2 linked regions of the Geobacter metallireducens GS-15 genome follow. Each later gene encodes a partner of the first gene's protein in a complex. Links are inferred from orthologs where the notes say so. Each region holds a gene or a part of one and is shown on either strand. Other genes may lie near its edges. The genes, in order: trxA and GMET_RS02600.

Region 1 (7,472 bases):
GAGGAAATGCTGCTGGATCAGGTACATGATGGCGGCGCCAAAGGCAACGGAGAAGGCGGCGTAACTCAGGAACGCCATGACCGTGTGGACCATGAGCCATTTGCTCTTGAGGGCCGGATTCAACGGCATGATGGCCGAGGGAAAGCCGGTGGAGGCCGCCATGAGCAGGAATGCCACAGGGGTGACGAAGGAGCCGAGGATGAAGATCCGGTATTTCCGCTCGAAGAGGATGTAGATGCCTACAACGGCAAGACTGAAGAAGGAGAGGGACTCGTGGAGGTTGGTGATGGGAGTGTGTCCCGCCTCCAGGTACCGGTCGACCGTGTAGGCACAGTGAGCCACGAACCCCGCCGAGAGAATCCAGCAGGAAACCTTGCCGAGTACTTCCCGGGGTTTGACGAGGTAAGCCAGGTAGGCAATGGTGGCTGCGAAGTAGATGGCCAGGGTCAGTTTGAAGAACAGGGCGTTCATGCGGGGTCCTCGGTCCTCGTTCCCAGCGAGGCCAGGGTAAAACCGGGGCCGGCGTGGGTCACGAGGAGGCGGTCGATCGTTTCGTATTCCCCCCGCCGGATCAGGCCGGGGAGGTCGGCATCGGCAAGGGTGCGTAAAACCGCCTTATTGTAGGTGCGGTTGCCGCGGACAGTCAACAGCTTTTCACGGACTGCGCCAAGTATCGCAACGGTTTCAGCGTATTCGGGGCCGAATCGTTGTGCCAGATCGTTACAGATGCTCTGAGCCAGGGCCGGGCTCTTCCCTCCCGTGGAGACGGCGACCAGAAGATCTCCCCTGCGGAAGTGCGCCGGAGTTGTAAAACTTCCGTGCTCCGGCGCACCGGTGATGTCCACAAGGATGCCGAGGGCAGCCGCGTCCCTGGCCACGTGCAGGTTCACGGCGGGGTTGTCCGTGGCTGCGAAGGCGAGAAAGGCATCTGCAAGGTCCCCCTCCCCGTACTGGCGGGCGTGGCAGATGATCCAGCCTTCCCTCCGAAGTTCTTCCAGGCGGGGATCGAGGCGGGGAGCGATCACGGTGACCCGCGCTCCCGCTTCCATAAGGAGAAGGCACTTGCGTGCGGCAACGGCACCGCCGCCGACGATGACGGCATTCCGCTCGCGAAGGTTCAGGTTTACGGGGAATTGGGACATGGAATCCGGTAGTTTCGCTAGGGTAAGTAACGATATGTGTGTGTACCAGATTTCAGGCCGATTGCCAAGGGGAGGGGAAACGGTGCCGTTTTCCTCCTTGATGTTTCGGGGAAGCTCGTCTATATTCTAAAAGTACAATTTGTTTGACAAGGAGGCTTCCATGGCCAGTGAAAAGGTGCTGACGTTCAGTGATGATAACTTCGATACCGATGTGCTCAAGGCTACCGTTCCGGTCCTTGTGGATTTCTGGGCCACCTGGTGCGCCCCCTGCAAGGCCATCGCCCCGGTCATCGACGCCATTGCCGACGAGTACGACGGCAAGGTGAAGGTCGGCAAGGTAAACGTGGACGACAACCCCGGCACCCCCGGCAAGTATGGCGTACGCGGCATCCCTACGGTCATCCTCTTCAAGGACGGCAAGGTTGTCGACCAGGTCGTAGGGGCTGTTCCCAAGGCTCAGCTTGAGGCCCTCATCAAGAAGGCGCTCTAGCTCGAACTAACTCAGGAGTTGTGCCTCTTATGCGGATAGTCCCTGTTTTGAGAGCTTTTGTTGCGGCGGCCGGTTTTACGATGGCGGTTGCCTCGCCGTCGCTTGCCATCCCCCAGAAAGGGCAGCCTGCCCCGCCCCTCAAGGTGGTAAGCACCTCCGGGCAGCAGATAAGTCTCGCCAATTACAAGGGGTATGTGTTGGTCATCGATTTTTTCGCCACCTGGTGCCCCCCCTGCAGAGAGGCTATTCCGCATCTGAATGGCATCAGCAGGAAGTACGGCAGGCAGGGACTCCAGGTCCTGGGGCTCTCGCTTGACGATGGCGATGAGGGGGCAGTCAAGGACTTCATCGCCAGCAAGCGGATAGTCTATCCCGTGGCCCTTGCCGGCCAGGATGTCCAGACCGATTACGGTCTCCGGTCCCTCCCCACGGTGTACGTCATCGACAAGAGGGGAAATGTGGCCGACAGGTTCATGGGAGGTTCGGACGCCACCCTCAAGAACATGGAAACCCTCATCAAGAAGCTCCTGGCCGAAAAATAGGGGGAGTTTCCACTGGAGCGCCCGAAGGCGGCATCCCTTTCAGGGGGTGTCGCCTTCGTCGTTTTCGTGGAGAGATTTCCAGATGCTCTCGGCTAGGGTCGGCGGAATGGTCGGGGTGGCGGCCAGCTCATCCCGACTCGCTTCCCGTATTCGCCGCAGGCTTCCGAATTGCCGCAGAAGTTCCTTCCGCCGTTTCGGCCCGATTCCTGGAATGGTGTCGAGGATCGACCGGATGGTGTCTTTTCCCCGCAGTTTCTGGTGGTAGGTGATGGCGAAGCGGTGGGCCTCGTCGCGGATCCGTGCCAGGAGGAGGAGTGGCGCGCTGTTCTGGCGGAGGATCACCGGGTTTTTGCGGCCCGGGAGGAAGACCCGCTCGGTGCTCCGTGTCAGCTCTTCCGCCGCCATGTCCCGTTCCACCCGGCTCTTGGCCAAGGAGGCGGCATCCACATCCTCCACCTGCAACTCCCGGAGAACGGCGGTCAGGATGTTCAACTGTCCGATGCCGCCGTCAACCACAATCAGGTCGGGATGTTCGTCCTTGGCCGGGCTGTCCCTGAACCGGCGTGAGAGGACCTCGTGCATCATGGCGAAGTCGTCGGCGCCGGCGACCGTCTTGATCCGGTAGTGGCGATAGCCTCCCTTGTCCGCCTTGCCGTCACGGAACGAGACCCTGCTTCCCACTGGGTAGGTCCCCTGGATGTTCGATATGTCATAGCACTCGATGCAGCGGGGGAGGTTCCGCAGGTGGAGCCGTTCCTTCAGTTCCGTCAGGACCGCTTCCGCTCCTTCCTCCCGTTTCTGCTTCTCCCGAAGGGCCGCCTCGGCGTTCTTCCCCGCGAGTTTGACCAGACCGGCCTTTGTTCCCCGTTGGGGGTGCGCTACGCTTGTCCGCTTGCCCCGCCGCTCGGAGAGAAGTTCCGCCAGTGCCGCGCTGTCGGCCACGGGCAGCGGAACAAGCACCTCGTCGGGGATGAAGACCTCCCGGCTGTAGTAGTCGTTGAGGAATGACGAAACGGCCTCCTCGTCCTCCAGTTCCCAGGCGAGAAGGTAGCTGCGGCTGCCGATGAGACGCCCTCCCCTGATGAAGAGGAGGGCGAGGGAGAGGGAGCTCCCTTCCCGGTGTATGCCGAGAACGTCGGCATCTCCTCCCGTGGTCACCATTTTCTGTTTTTCCACCGTTACCTCGATGGCGCGGATGAGGTCCCGGTAGCGGGCCGCCTCCTCGTAGCGCTCGTTCGCTGCCGCGGATGCCATCCGTTCCCGGTAGGTCTTCAGAAGGTCACGGTTCTTCCCGTCCAGAAAGAGGGCGGCCCCCTGGACGAGGCCCTGGTATTCCTCGGGTGAGATGAGGCCGTGACACGGAGCCGAGCACTGCCTAAGCTGGTAGAAGAGGCAGGGGCGCCGGCGCCGGCGGCAGGTTTCAAGGGGGTAGTGGCGCAGGGGAAAGAGCCGGTAGAGCTGCTTAAGGGCTTCGCGGGCCGAAGCGGCCGATGAATAGGGGCCGAAATAGCGGGCTCCGTCCTGGCGCACCTTCCGGATGATGGTGAGTCGGGGGAACTCCTCGTTCATGTCCATGCGGAGCGAGAAGTAGGTCTTGTCGTCCCGCAGGTCCAGGTTATAACGGGGGCGATGCTTCTTGATGAGAGTGTTCTCGAGGATGAGAGCCTCTTTCTCGGTGTCGGTGACAATGACCTCCACTTCCGCCACCCGGGCCACGAGGAACCGGATGTGGTAGCGGGATTCACCGGCAGCGCCGAAGTAGGAGCGAACCCGTTTCCTGAGGCTCTTGGCCTTCCCCACGTAGAGGATGGTGCCGTCTGACCCTTTCATGAGGTAGACGCCGGGGGATTCGGGGAGGGTGTTCAGGCGAGATTTGTCGAACATGGGGCCAGTATACCGAGTGAGGGCTCCGTTGAAAAGAGGGTCGGGACCCCGGAATTCAAAGTTTTGTATGGCCGTTTTTCGCGTAGTTACGGGGCCTCGCGCCGGCATTCATCGTTGACAAGCGGGTGTTATGATGCTATGTAACTGAATCTAATTACCTTAATTTCTTTGCCCTCACGAAGGGAAAGGTCAAGCCCGTGGATTTTATGAAATATTTCCGCACTGCCGCTTTCCGGTGCCTGACCGGATGTCTCATAATCGCGTCGCTCCTTTCCACTCCCGTCTATGCTGTCAACTCCGACGATTCCCAGGTATTCATCGCAGGTTTCAACGCCTACCAGAAAAAGGACTACCAGACCGCCATCGAGCGGATGAAGACGGTCCTTGAGAAATACCCCGACACTCCCTTGCGCGACATGGCCATCTTCTGGCTTGCCCGGGCCAATTTCAAGGCGGGGTTCGAGCGGGACGCGGCACGGTACATGTCCCAGTTCATGAAGGAGTATCCCGACAGCCCTCTCAAGGGAACCGTCGAGGATGAGCTTCTTGGGCTTGTGGCGCGCTTCGACAAGGGGGAGCAGCTTCCCGTTACGGCTAAGCGTCCGGCATCCGCGACGGTTGCCGCTGCTCCGGCGCCGGAACGGAAGGCGCTGGCGGAAAAGACTGCGGCGGCAAAGCAGGCCGCGGAGCAGGCTGCGCGCACCGTGTCCGAGGCCGAGCGCCTTGCGGCGGAGAAGGCTGCTGCGGAAAAGGTTGCGGCAGAGCGGGCCGCTGCAGAGAAGGCTGCGGCGGAACGGGTTGCCGCCGAACGTATGGCAGCGGAGAAGGCTGCCCGGGAGAAGGCGGAAGCCGAGCGCATGGCCCTGGCGAAGGCAACGGCCGAGAAGGCGGCCGCAGAGCGTGCGGCTGCGGAAAAGGCCGCAGCGGAACGGGCTGAGGCTGAGCGCCTGGCAGCGGAGAAGCTTGCGAAGGAGAAGGCTGAGGCTGAGCGACTGGCCTCGGAGAAGGCCGCCAAGGAGAAGGCCGAGGCTGAGCGCTTGGCCCTGGAAAAGGCGGCTGCGGAAAAAGCCGCTGCGGAACGTGCCGCAGTCGAGAAAGCCGCTGCGGAGCGGGCTGCTGCGGAACGCCTGGCAGCGGAGAAGTTTGCGCGGGAAAAGGCGGAAGCCGAGCGTCTGGCGGCGGAAAAAACGGCCAGGGAGAAGGTCGAGGCTGAGCGCCTTGCCGCGTTGAAGGCGGCTGACGAAAAGGCTGCTGTCGAGCGCGCTGCTGCAGAAACGCTCGCCGCTGACCGGGCCGCTGCCGAGCGGATCGCCGCGGAGAAGGCTGCCAGGGAGAAGTCGGCGGCTGAGCAGGCGGCCCGAGAGAAGGCGGAAGCCGAGAAGCGTGCTGCCGAACGCCTTGCCGCCGAAAAAGTGGCTGCAGAGAAGGCGGCTGCGGAGCTCCGGCTTGCCGAACAGAAGGCCCGGGAGAAGGCCGAGGCTGATCGTCTCGCAGCCGAGAAGGCCACAAGGGAACGGGCCGCAGCGGAAAAACTGACTGCGGAAAAGGCGGAGGCCAGCAAACGTGCAACTCTCAGGGAAAAGGCCATCGGCGAATACAAGTCGCTCATCGACCGTTTCCCGGGGACCAGGGCCGCGGCAACAGCGACGGCCAAGCTGAAGGATCTCGGCATTGTCTATCCGGTTCCCGGTACCGCCGCCGTGGCGTCGAAGCCGGCACCTTCCGAAAAGAACGCCCAGATCCTCTCTCTGGAGGTGGGTCAGTTTGCCGATGCGGACCTGACGGTTGCCCCGGTCTCCCAAAGCCTGGAGGTCGGCAAGCGGCACGACATTCCCTTTGAAGTGGCCAACAGGGGTAACGGCACCGACAGTTTCTATCTCGAATCGGGCTTTCCTGCCGAGTTCGGAGCCCAGTTCGCCGATGCAGCCAGGAAGGAAATCCCCGTCAACATGACGCCGCCCATCGCTCCCGGGGAACGTTTCAACGGTGTGGTCTCCGTTACCGTTCCGCGCGAGTACATCGATGGCCAGAAGATGATCTATCCCATCAAGATTGCCTCGCGTATGGACAGGGATGCCACCCAGGCCCGGGATATCATGTTTGCCGCCTCGGCGCCGCTTCTCCGCGCCGTGGTCAAGACCGACAAGGGTCAGATTCTTCCCGGAGAGAAGGTCGCCTATCGGGTGACGCTCCTCAACATCGGTACCGCCACTGCCCAGGGGGTAAGCCTGCGGCTTAACTATCCGCCCCAGTACGAACCGGTAAGCCCGGTGGGGACCGGCCTCAAGCAAGAGATGAAGGCGGCGCTGGTGCTTGACGCCATACGTCTCGCATCGGGAGAGAGCAGGGAATTCGATGTGGCCTTCCAGCTGAAGGATGAGGCAATCGCTCAACAAGAGCTCTTCCTGCGGGCAGACGTGGTCAATACTGAACTCCAGACCCGGGATTCCTTCATCTCGGCCTCTTCCTTCGTGAAGCCAGTGAGCGGCGTCGCCGTCAGGACCAACAGCGACAAGCTGGTCGTGATTCCCGGCCAGTCAATAGCCGTGCCCCTTATCGTTACCAACACCGGCAACGTGCGGGAGGATTTCCTCATCAAGCCGCAACTTCCTCCCAACGTCACCTATACCTTCTATCAGGACCTCAACCGCGACGGCATCCGCCAGACGAACGAGCCGATCATTAACCACGTTGGGCCGCTGGCGCCTAAGGAGGAGTCCTACGTGATCCTCGATCTCTCCACGCCGGCCGCCGAGAGCGACGGGACAGCCGCCACCGTTTCCATGGCCTTCGAGCCGGAAAGCGACAAGGCAAAAAGCGTCACCGCGAACCTGCGGTTGGTCTACGCTAGACCTGTGGTTGAACTGGCCATGAGTGGCAAGGGGGGAAGGCTCAAGCCGGGCGAGGTGTCCTCCTTCGAGCTTAATTTCACCAACCGGGGTTCGAGCATGGCCAAGGCTGTGGAACTCCAGAGCGTTCTCCCTGAAGACCTGGAACTGGTCGCATCGGATCCTTCTTTCGGTCGAGCGAAAAACGGCGATTACATCTGGAAGTTTGACGAGCTGGGGGCTGGAGAGAAGCGGGTCATCAAGGTGACCTTCAGGGTCAAGGCGGGAACCGCGGTTGGCAGGAGCATCCAGGTGAAGAACGTCCTGAACTACCAGGATCAACTCGGGAACAGGTACTGATATGAACGGCACTCTCAGACTTGTCGCGTCGTCTCTTGTCCTCTCCCTTGCGTCGCTTTCCTCAGCCAGTGGCGCGGAGTATCTCCGCTACGCTCCGGAACCATCGGATGGCAAACCACTGGCGGGCCCCGAGGAGGGGGTTCTTGTCGAGCGCATCACCATCGAAAAGGGAGATACCCTGTATGGCCTGTCGCGGAAATACAGCGGCAAGGGAACCTACTTCTCC
Region 2 (7,435 bases), 3.1 Mb from region 1 along the record:
GAATCGAGATACCCGATGCCGGTCAGCTCATAGCCGGCGCTGGCCGCCAGAAGAACCACCGACAGCAGCAGACAGGCCCGGCTGCAGGCGGCGTCGGCCAGGATAGCCGGCGAGTTGAGGGCCTTCCCCACCTTCATCTTGTGGCGGATGAGGAGCCACATGAACGAGATGGATACCAGCGACACCACGATCCCCCAGACGGTGGTCTCCGGGCGGTGGCCGCCATAGATGCTGAGACCCGCCGTCACCACGAGCCCCGCCGCAAGCAGGTAAAAGGCTCCCCCCGTGATCCGCAGTGCCCGCCGTTCGAAGGAGTCCCGCTTCTCCTCCTCCCCCCGCCGGAGCCGCCGCACCATGTGCCAGATCCCCACCCCCGAGATCACCTCCACGAAGGAGTCGAGCCCGAAGCCGAAAAGGGAGAGGGTCTCGTCCGCCGCGCCGAACCAGACCGACACAATCCCTTCAATGATATTGTAGCTGATGGTAATGAGGGCCAGGATGGCCGCCTTTCGATAGAGTTCCTGAAGCCGAAGAAATTTGTCGCAGAGCATACTAGATAGGTCTCCTTTGAGTATTAAGGCTCAGAATGCCCGCCAGATGAACCAGGCCCCGGCCAGTGCGATGATGAAACCGCTCACCCGTTTTCCCCAGAGGGAGATGTCGGCTACCCCCCGTGAGGCGGCGAAGGCCTCCACGAAGCCGGTGAAGGTGCCGGCGGCAAGCATGAGGAGGCAATGGCCGAGGGCGTAGGTGAAGAGGAGGAACGTCCCGTCCAGGATATTCCCCTTCAGGGCTGCGAAGGAGAGGATCACGACCAAGACCGGCGTGGCGCAGGGGGATGAGGCGACCCCGAAGAAGAGGCCGAGGAGGAGCGCACCCACGAGGCCGCCCCGTTTCGGCCTGAATTGCGGCAGCGCCGGCAGGTTCAGGTCATAGAGCCCCAGCATCTGGAGCCCCATGGCCACCGCCACGGCGCCCACGGCCACGTACCACCATCCCCCCACGGTGCCGAACATGGTCCCCAGGAGCGCCGCGGCAGCGCCGAAGATGGTGAAGGTAAGCGACAGACCGATGATGAAGGAGAGGGAGTAGAGAAAGGCCTTCTTCCGGCTTTCTCCCGCATGCCCCCCCACGAATCCCACCACCAGCGGAATGGTGGCCAGGACGCAGGGGGAGGCAGACGAGAGGACTCCTCCCATAAAGACCGCGCCGAAGGCCAGAAGCGGCTGCGTCGCGACAATCTGCTCGATATTGTCGAGGAGGCTCATCGCACGCCCAGGGCATTCAGTTCCTTGACGATATCAGCCTTGTCCATGAAGCCCATGTGCCGCTTCACTTCCTTCCCACGGGCGTCGAAAAATATCTGGGTCGGGATCATCTGCACCCGGAACCGCTTCGGCGCGGCTTGGTTTTCATTGACGTCGATGAATAGAACAGTTGCTTTTCCCCTATATTCTGTCGCTAGAGATTCGAGGATCGGAGCCATTTTCTTGCAGGGTATGCAGTATCTGGCCCCCAGGTCGATGACCGCTGGCTTGCCCGAGGCAAGGGCTTTGTTGATAGCGTCATCGGTGGCCGAAGGAAGCTCCGCCCGCGCAACAGTTGCAGTGAGGAGCAGGAAAAGGAGAGTGAGAAAACGCATCACAGCATCCCCCTGATCTCGTCCGGCGAGGCCACTTTGCCGGAGAATTTGACTACCCCGTCGACCACCAGCGCGGGAGTGCGCATCACCCCGTACTTCATGATCTTCTGGATTTCTTCGACTTTGATGACCTCAGCCTCCTTGCCGCTCATCTCCACGGCCTTCTTCGCGTTCTCGTAGAGGGTTTTGCATTTGGCGCAGCCAGTGCCGAGCACTTCGATCTTCATTGGCGTTTCTCCTTTCGTTGTGGATTAAAGAATCGCGTTGAACAGATATCCCACAATGACGATGGCCACGGCAACGGTGCCGAAAAAAACCGCCAGGAGCCGGTTCTTGAGGACGTTTTTCAGAATGATGGCCTCGGGGAGCGACAGGGCCGTCACCGCCATCATGAAGGCGAGCACTGTTCCCATGGCCATCCCCTTGGCGGTCAGGGCCTGAACGATGGGGATCACCCCGGCGGCGTTGCTGTAGAGCGGTACCCCGAGGGCCACGGCCACCGGCACCGCAAAGGGATTGTCCCTGCCGGCCCAGCGGGCCAGAAAATCCTGAGGGACGTAGCCGTGGATGAAACCGCCGATGCCGATGCCGACGACCACGTAAGGCCAGATTTTCTTTAGGAGTCCGATGGTGTATTCACGGGCATAGTCAAACCGTTCGGACCAGCTCTGTTCGGTAATCTCGGCATTTCCCACCTGCATCTCCCACACGTAATCCTGAACGTGCTTCTCCATCTTCAGCCGCCCGATGACGATACCGGCCACGATGGCCACCAGAAGCCCCATGCCGATATAGAGCAGCGCGATTTTCCACCCGAACATCCCCCAGAGCATGATGAGGGCCACCTCGTTCACCATGGGCGAGGAGACAAGGAACGAGAAGGTGACCCCGAGGGGAACCCCTGACTCCACGAAGCCGATGAAGAGCGGCACGGCCGAACAGGAGCAGAAGGGGGTCACGATTCCCAGGAGCGCTGCCATGACGTTCCCCACGTATTCCCGCTCGTGGGAGAGGATGCGCTTGGTCCGCTCCGGCGGAAACCACGAGCGGATGATGGCGACGACGAAGATGATGACTGCGAGGAGGAAGAAAATCTTGAGGGTGTCGTAGATGAAGAAATCGAGGGCCTCCCCCAGATGGCTCACCGGGGAGAGGCCGAAGAGATCGAATACTAGATAGTCGGCGAAGGGTTTGAACACGCGAATCTCTCCCCTCAGGCAGTGGTGGCGAACCAGCGGCGCCGGAACCAGAACGCCACGTTCACCAGCCCGATCATAACCGGTACCTCAACAAGGGGGCCGATGACCGCCGCGAAGGCCGCTCCCGAGTTGAGCCCGAAGACCGCCACCGCCACGGCGATGGCCAGTTCGAAGTTGTTGCTGGCCGCCGTGAAGGCCAACGTGGTGGTTTTTGTGTAGTCGGCGCCAAGCCGTTTCCCCATCCAGAAAGAAATTAGGAACATGACGATGAAGTAGATGAGGAGCGGGATGGCGATCCGCACCACGTCCAGCGGCAACTGAACGATGAGGTTACCCTTGAGGCTGAACATCACCACGATGGTGAAGAGGAGCGCCACGAGGGTGATGGGGCCGATGCGTGGCACCACCTCCCGGTGGTAGCGTTCCTTCCCCATGAGCTTCACGCCGACGAGGCGCGTCAGTGCCCCGGCGATGCAGGGGATTCCCAGGTAGATGAAGACGCTCTCGGCGATCTGGCGGATGCTCACTTCCACCACGCTCCCCGAAAGGCCGAAGAGGGGCGGGAGCACCGTAATGAAGAACCAGGCGTAGACGCTGTAGAAAAGGACCTGGAAGATGCTGTTGAAAGCCACAAGCCCGGCGGCGTACTCGGTGTTCCCCTTGGCCAGCTCGTTCCAGACGATGACCATGGCGATGCAGCGGGCCAGGCCGATCATGATGAGCCCCACCATGTACTCAGGCTTGTCGGGGAGGAAGGCAATGGCCAGGACGAACATGAGCGCCGGCCCGATGAGCCAGTTCTGGGCGAGGGAGAGGCCGAGGATTTTCTTGTTCCTGAAGACTTCGGGCATCTCCTCGTACTTCACCTTGGCAAAGGGGGGATACATCATGAGGATGAGGCCGGCGGCGATGGGGATGTTCGTTGTCCCCACCTGGAAACGGTTGATGAACTGCTCCACGCCCGGGATGAAGTACCCCAGGCCGACGCCGAGGGCCATGGCGGCGAAGATCCAGAGGGTGAGCCAGCGGTCGAGGAAGGATAGGTTGCGGGATACATGCTCACTCATGGGTTCCTCCGCTCAGGTGGGCAGTCAGCTCCTGTCGCATCTCATCCCGGACCCGACGAAATTCGGCCATGATTTCCCCTTCGGTGCCAGTGGCCCGTGAAGGGTCGTCGAACCCCACGTGCTCACGCCGGACTCCACCGACGAAGTAGGGACATTTTTCGGTGGCATCGCCGCAGAGGGTGATGACCCGGTCAAAGGTCTGCCCGTCGAATTCAGCGAGATTCTTGGAACGCTGATTGGAGATATCGATCCCCAGTTCAGCCATAACCCTGATTGCTCGCGGATTGACGGCGGTTGCCTCCGTGCCGGCGGAGAAGGCCTCCCATTGTCCGCCGAGAAAATGGTTTGCCAGCCCCTCGGCCATCTGGGAGCGGTTGGCGTTGTGGGTGCAGAGGAAGAGGACGCGATGTTTCATAGAAACTCCTGTGAGGTGTGTATCCGGATACGCGGATGAGGCGAAGCAAAAAAAATCAGGCGCAGCGATTCCCCTGGCCAAAGCCGGCGAGGCGTTCGCGGTCGGCAAGGGCAACCGGTTCCGTGGCAAGGTACCGTGCCAGGAAAGCTTGGAGTTCGCCGCGCGCGGGTATGTCTGAGGGGGCAAGGGAGTAGTAGACCCAAACCCCTTCCCTGCGGTCATCCACCCAGCCGGCGTTCTTGAGTTGGGCCAAGTGCCGCGACACCGTGGACTGGGGGAGCTCCAGGGCCGCCATGAGATCGCAGACGCAGAGCTTCTTCTCCGCCAGGAGGAGCGCCAGGATTCGGAGGCGGGTTTCATCGGCAAGGGATTTGAAAAGACGGGCGGCCTGTTTCATGGGGAAAATATATCCGGATAAGCGGATTGAGTCAAGGGCTGATTCGGGACTTACCCTTCCGCCTCGACAGGGTTCTCCAGGCTCAACACCCCGGCGCTCTCGTCGTAGGCGAAGATCTCGGCGTTTCGTCCCCACTCGATGACGACCCGCAAGACCCGCTGGGCTTCGTCCTCGCTCAGGTAGTCCTCCAGTTCCCGGAGAAAGCGCTCTTCCGGCGCGCGGTTGCCAGGGCGCTCGTCGAGTACCCGGCGGATGTGGGCTGCCAGCGACACCCGGCGCACCAGGTGCTCGGCAAAAATCTCCTTCTGCCGGAGGATGTCGGCCTCGGCAAAGCTCCTTCCCGAGGGGGTGAGCTCCACGTCGCCCGCCTCCACCCGGGCGAAGCCGAGGATTTCCAGTGCCTCCAGGAGCGGGAAGAGGTGGTCGACGCTGAGCCCCTGGTCGTCGGCGATTTCGGGGAGGTCGGCCCGCCCCCGGTAGGGCTCCCGGGCCAGGGCGTCGATGAGGCCGGTGAGGCGGGAGACCGAGGCATCGGGGAGACGGTGGCCGATAGGAACACCTTCGGGGCGCGCGGCCCCGCGGGGTTTTTCGGTCATGAGGGCATAGACGTCGTCCACGAGCTTGCGGAAAGCTGGGGCCTCCCGGTCGCGGGGGTGGGGAAGGGGGACCGGCACCTCGGCGACGATTCGGCCGGGGGAGCTCCCGAGGATGACGATCCGGTCGGCCAGGAGGACCGATTCCTCGATGTTGTGGGAGACGAGGATGATGCCACGTGTTGGTATCCGCCGCTCGATCCAGAGTTCGATCAGGTCGGTGCGGAGGGTCTCGGCGGTGAGGACGTCAAGGGCCGAGAAAGGTTCGTCCATGAGGAGGAGATCGGGCTCCACCACCAGGGCTCGGGCAAAGCCGACCCGCTGGCGCATTCCGCCGGAGAGCTCCTTGGGGAAGGCGGATTCGAAGCCGTCGAGGCCGATCAGGTCGATGGCCTCCAGGGCGCGGCGGCGCCTTTCCGCCGCAGGCACCCGGCGGGCCAGGAGGCCCAGTTCCACGTTTTCGAGGACCGTGAGCCAGGGCATGAGGGCGAAGGTCTGGAAGACCATGGCCACCCCTTCCACCGGACCGGTGACCGGATTTCCTCCGTAGCTGACGGTGCCACCGCCGGGGGGGACGAGCCCGGAGATGATCCGCAGGAGGGTCGATTTCCCCGAACCCGAGCGGCCCAGCAGCGCAACGATCTCACCCTCGCCGACGGTGAGGGCTACGCCATCGAGGACGAGGTGCTCATCACCCTCGGTCTTGCGGTACGATTTCCTGATGTTGTCGAGCCGGAGCAGTTCGGCGGACGCTGAAGTTGTCATGGGCGGTTCCTAGTCAAGGCGATACCTGGTCTGGGCCAGGAGGTAGAGCCTGCGCCAGAAGAGGCGGTTCAGGCAGACAACGAAGATGCTCATTACCGCGATGCCGAGAACGATGTGGGGGTAGTCCCCCTGCTCGGTCCAGCGGGCAATGGCCGAACCGAGGCCGGTGGCGGTGAGGGTGGTGGGGCCCCAGCTCACCATCTCGGCAACGATGCTCGCGTTCCAGGTTCCTCCCGAGGCGGTCACGAGCCCCGTCACCAGGGAGGGGAAGATGCCGGGGAGGAGCAGCCGCCGCCAGAGCTCCCACCCCGAGAGCCCCAGGTTGGTCGCCGCTTCGCGCAGGTCGTTGGGGATGGCGGAGGCCCCGGCGATGACGTTGAAGAGGATGTACCACTGGGTGCCGAGGATCATGAGGGGGGCGGTCCAGATTTCAGGATTGAGCCGGAAACGGACGATGAGGACCACCACTACCGGGAAGAAGAGGTTTGCGGGGAACGCGGCCAGGAACTGGGCCACCGGCTGAACGCGAGTCGCCCACCGGGGATTGAGCCCTATCCTGACCCCCACAGGGATCCAGAGAAGCGAGGCCAGGGCGAGGAGGACCGTCACCCGCGCCAGGGTAGCCAGACCCAGCCCGAAGACGGAGAGCACCTCGCGGAGGGGGATGACGCTCACGAAGGTTGCCAGTTTCCAGAGGCCGTAGAGCGCTGCCAGGGCAAAGATTGCGTTCCAGGCGCGATCGATGGTCCGCTGTACTTCCGGCCGGATGGGGTACCTCGACCGGCGCGGGAGGCGGCGTCTCCGGGGAAAACGCTCTGCCAGCCGTGCCGGTAGCGCGCCAATCAGACGAAGGAGCCGGCCCATGAGCCGCGTCCGGGTGAAGATGGTGAGAAGCCACGATTCCGGAGGAGCGCCCGATTCAGTGAGCTCCACCCGGAATTTTTCGGCCCATGCCACGAGGGGGCGGAAGAAGAGCTGGTCGTAGAGGAAGATGACCAGGGCCATGGTCGCCAGGGCCCATCCTATGGCGCCCAGGTCCTGCCGGTGGATGGCGAGCGCCATGTAGGAGCCGATGCCGGGGAGGGTCACGGAGGTCTTCCCCACGGTGATCGCCTCGGAGGCCACCACGAAAAACCACCCCCCCGAGACCGACATCATAATGTTCCAGATGAGGGGGGGGACGCCGAAGGGAGCCTCTACCCGCCAGAACCGCTTCCAGGGGGAGAGGCCGAAGATGGTGGCCGCTTCTCCCAGGTCCTTGGGGACGGTTTTCATGGACTGGTAAAAACTGAAGGCCATGTTCCATGCCTGGGAGGTAAAAATGGCAAAGATGGAAGCGGCCTCGACCCCCAGGAGG

The links.
Region 2: the proteins of trxA (region 1) and GMET_RS02600 are in contact, whole or in part, in an NMR structure (PDB 2IPA), measured with the Bacillus subtilis proteins. The link is inferred for Geobacter metallireducens GS-15 from one-to-one orthologs.

The regions. Positions count from the first base shown.
Region 1 is NC_007517.1:3,630,342-3,637,813, reverse strand. What follows is about bases 21-2,967. They hold trxA (thioredoxin TrxA), read left to right. Parts: upstream 21-1,302; coding sequence 1,303-1,632; downstream 1,633-2,967. Other genes in these bases: uvrC (excinuclease ABC subunit UvrC), read right to left, coding at 2,214-2,967; GMET_RS16180 (TlpA family protein disulfide reductase), read left to right, coding at 1,662-2,174; GMET_RS16190 (precorrin-2 dehydrogenase/sirohydrochlorin ferrochelatase family protein), read right to left, coding at 468-1,142; ccsB (c-type cytochrome biogenesis protein CcsB), read right to left, coding at 21-471. Also shown: more of ccsB, read right to left, coding at 1-20; more of uvrC, read right to left, coding at 2,968-4,058; GMET_RS16170 (tetratricopeptide repeat protein), read left to right, coding at 4,265-7,246; GMET_RS16165 (LysM peptidoglycan-binding domain-containing protein), read left to right, coding at 7,248-7,472. UniProt on the Bacillus subtilis protein: Participates in various redox reactions through the reversible oxidation of its active center dithiol to a disulfide and catalyzes dithiol-disulfide exchange reactions.
Region 2 is NC_007517.1:554,912-562,346, forward strand. What follows is about bases 2,613-5,522. They hold GMET_RS02600 (arsenate reductase ArsC), read right to left. Parts: upstream 4,324-5,522; coding sequence 3,901-4,323; downstream 2,613-3,900. Other genes in these bases: GMET_RS02590 (permease), read right to left, coding at 2,613-2,841; arsB (ACR3 family arsenite efflux transporter), read right to left, coding at 2,856-3,908; GMET_RS02605 (ArsR/SmtB family transcription factor), read right to left, coding at 4,379-4,720; GMET_RS02610 (ABC transporter ATP-binding protein), read right to left, coding at 4,771-5,522. In the rest of the region: GMET_RS02570 (cation transporter), read right to left, coding at 1-551; GMET_RS02575 (cytochrome c biogenesis CcdA family protein), read right to left, coding at 582-1,268; GMET_RS02580 (thioredoxin family protein), read right to left, coding at 1,265-1,642; GMET_RS02585 (thioredoxin family protein), read right to left, coding at 1,642-1,869; more of GMET_RS02590, read right to left, coding at 1,894-2,612; more of GMET_RS02610, read right to left, coding at 5,523-6,078; GMET_RS02615 (ABC transporter permease), read right to left, coding at 6,088-7,435. UniProt on the Bacillus subtilis protein: Catalyzes the reduction of arsenate [As(V)] to arsenite [As(III)]. In vitro, can dephosphorylate para-nitrophenyl phosphate (pNPP).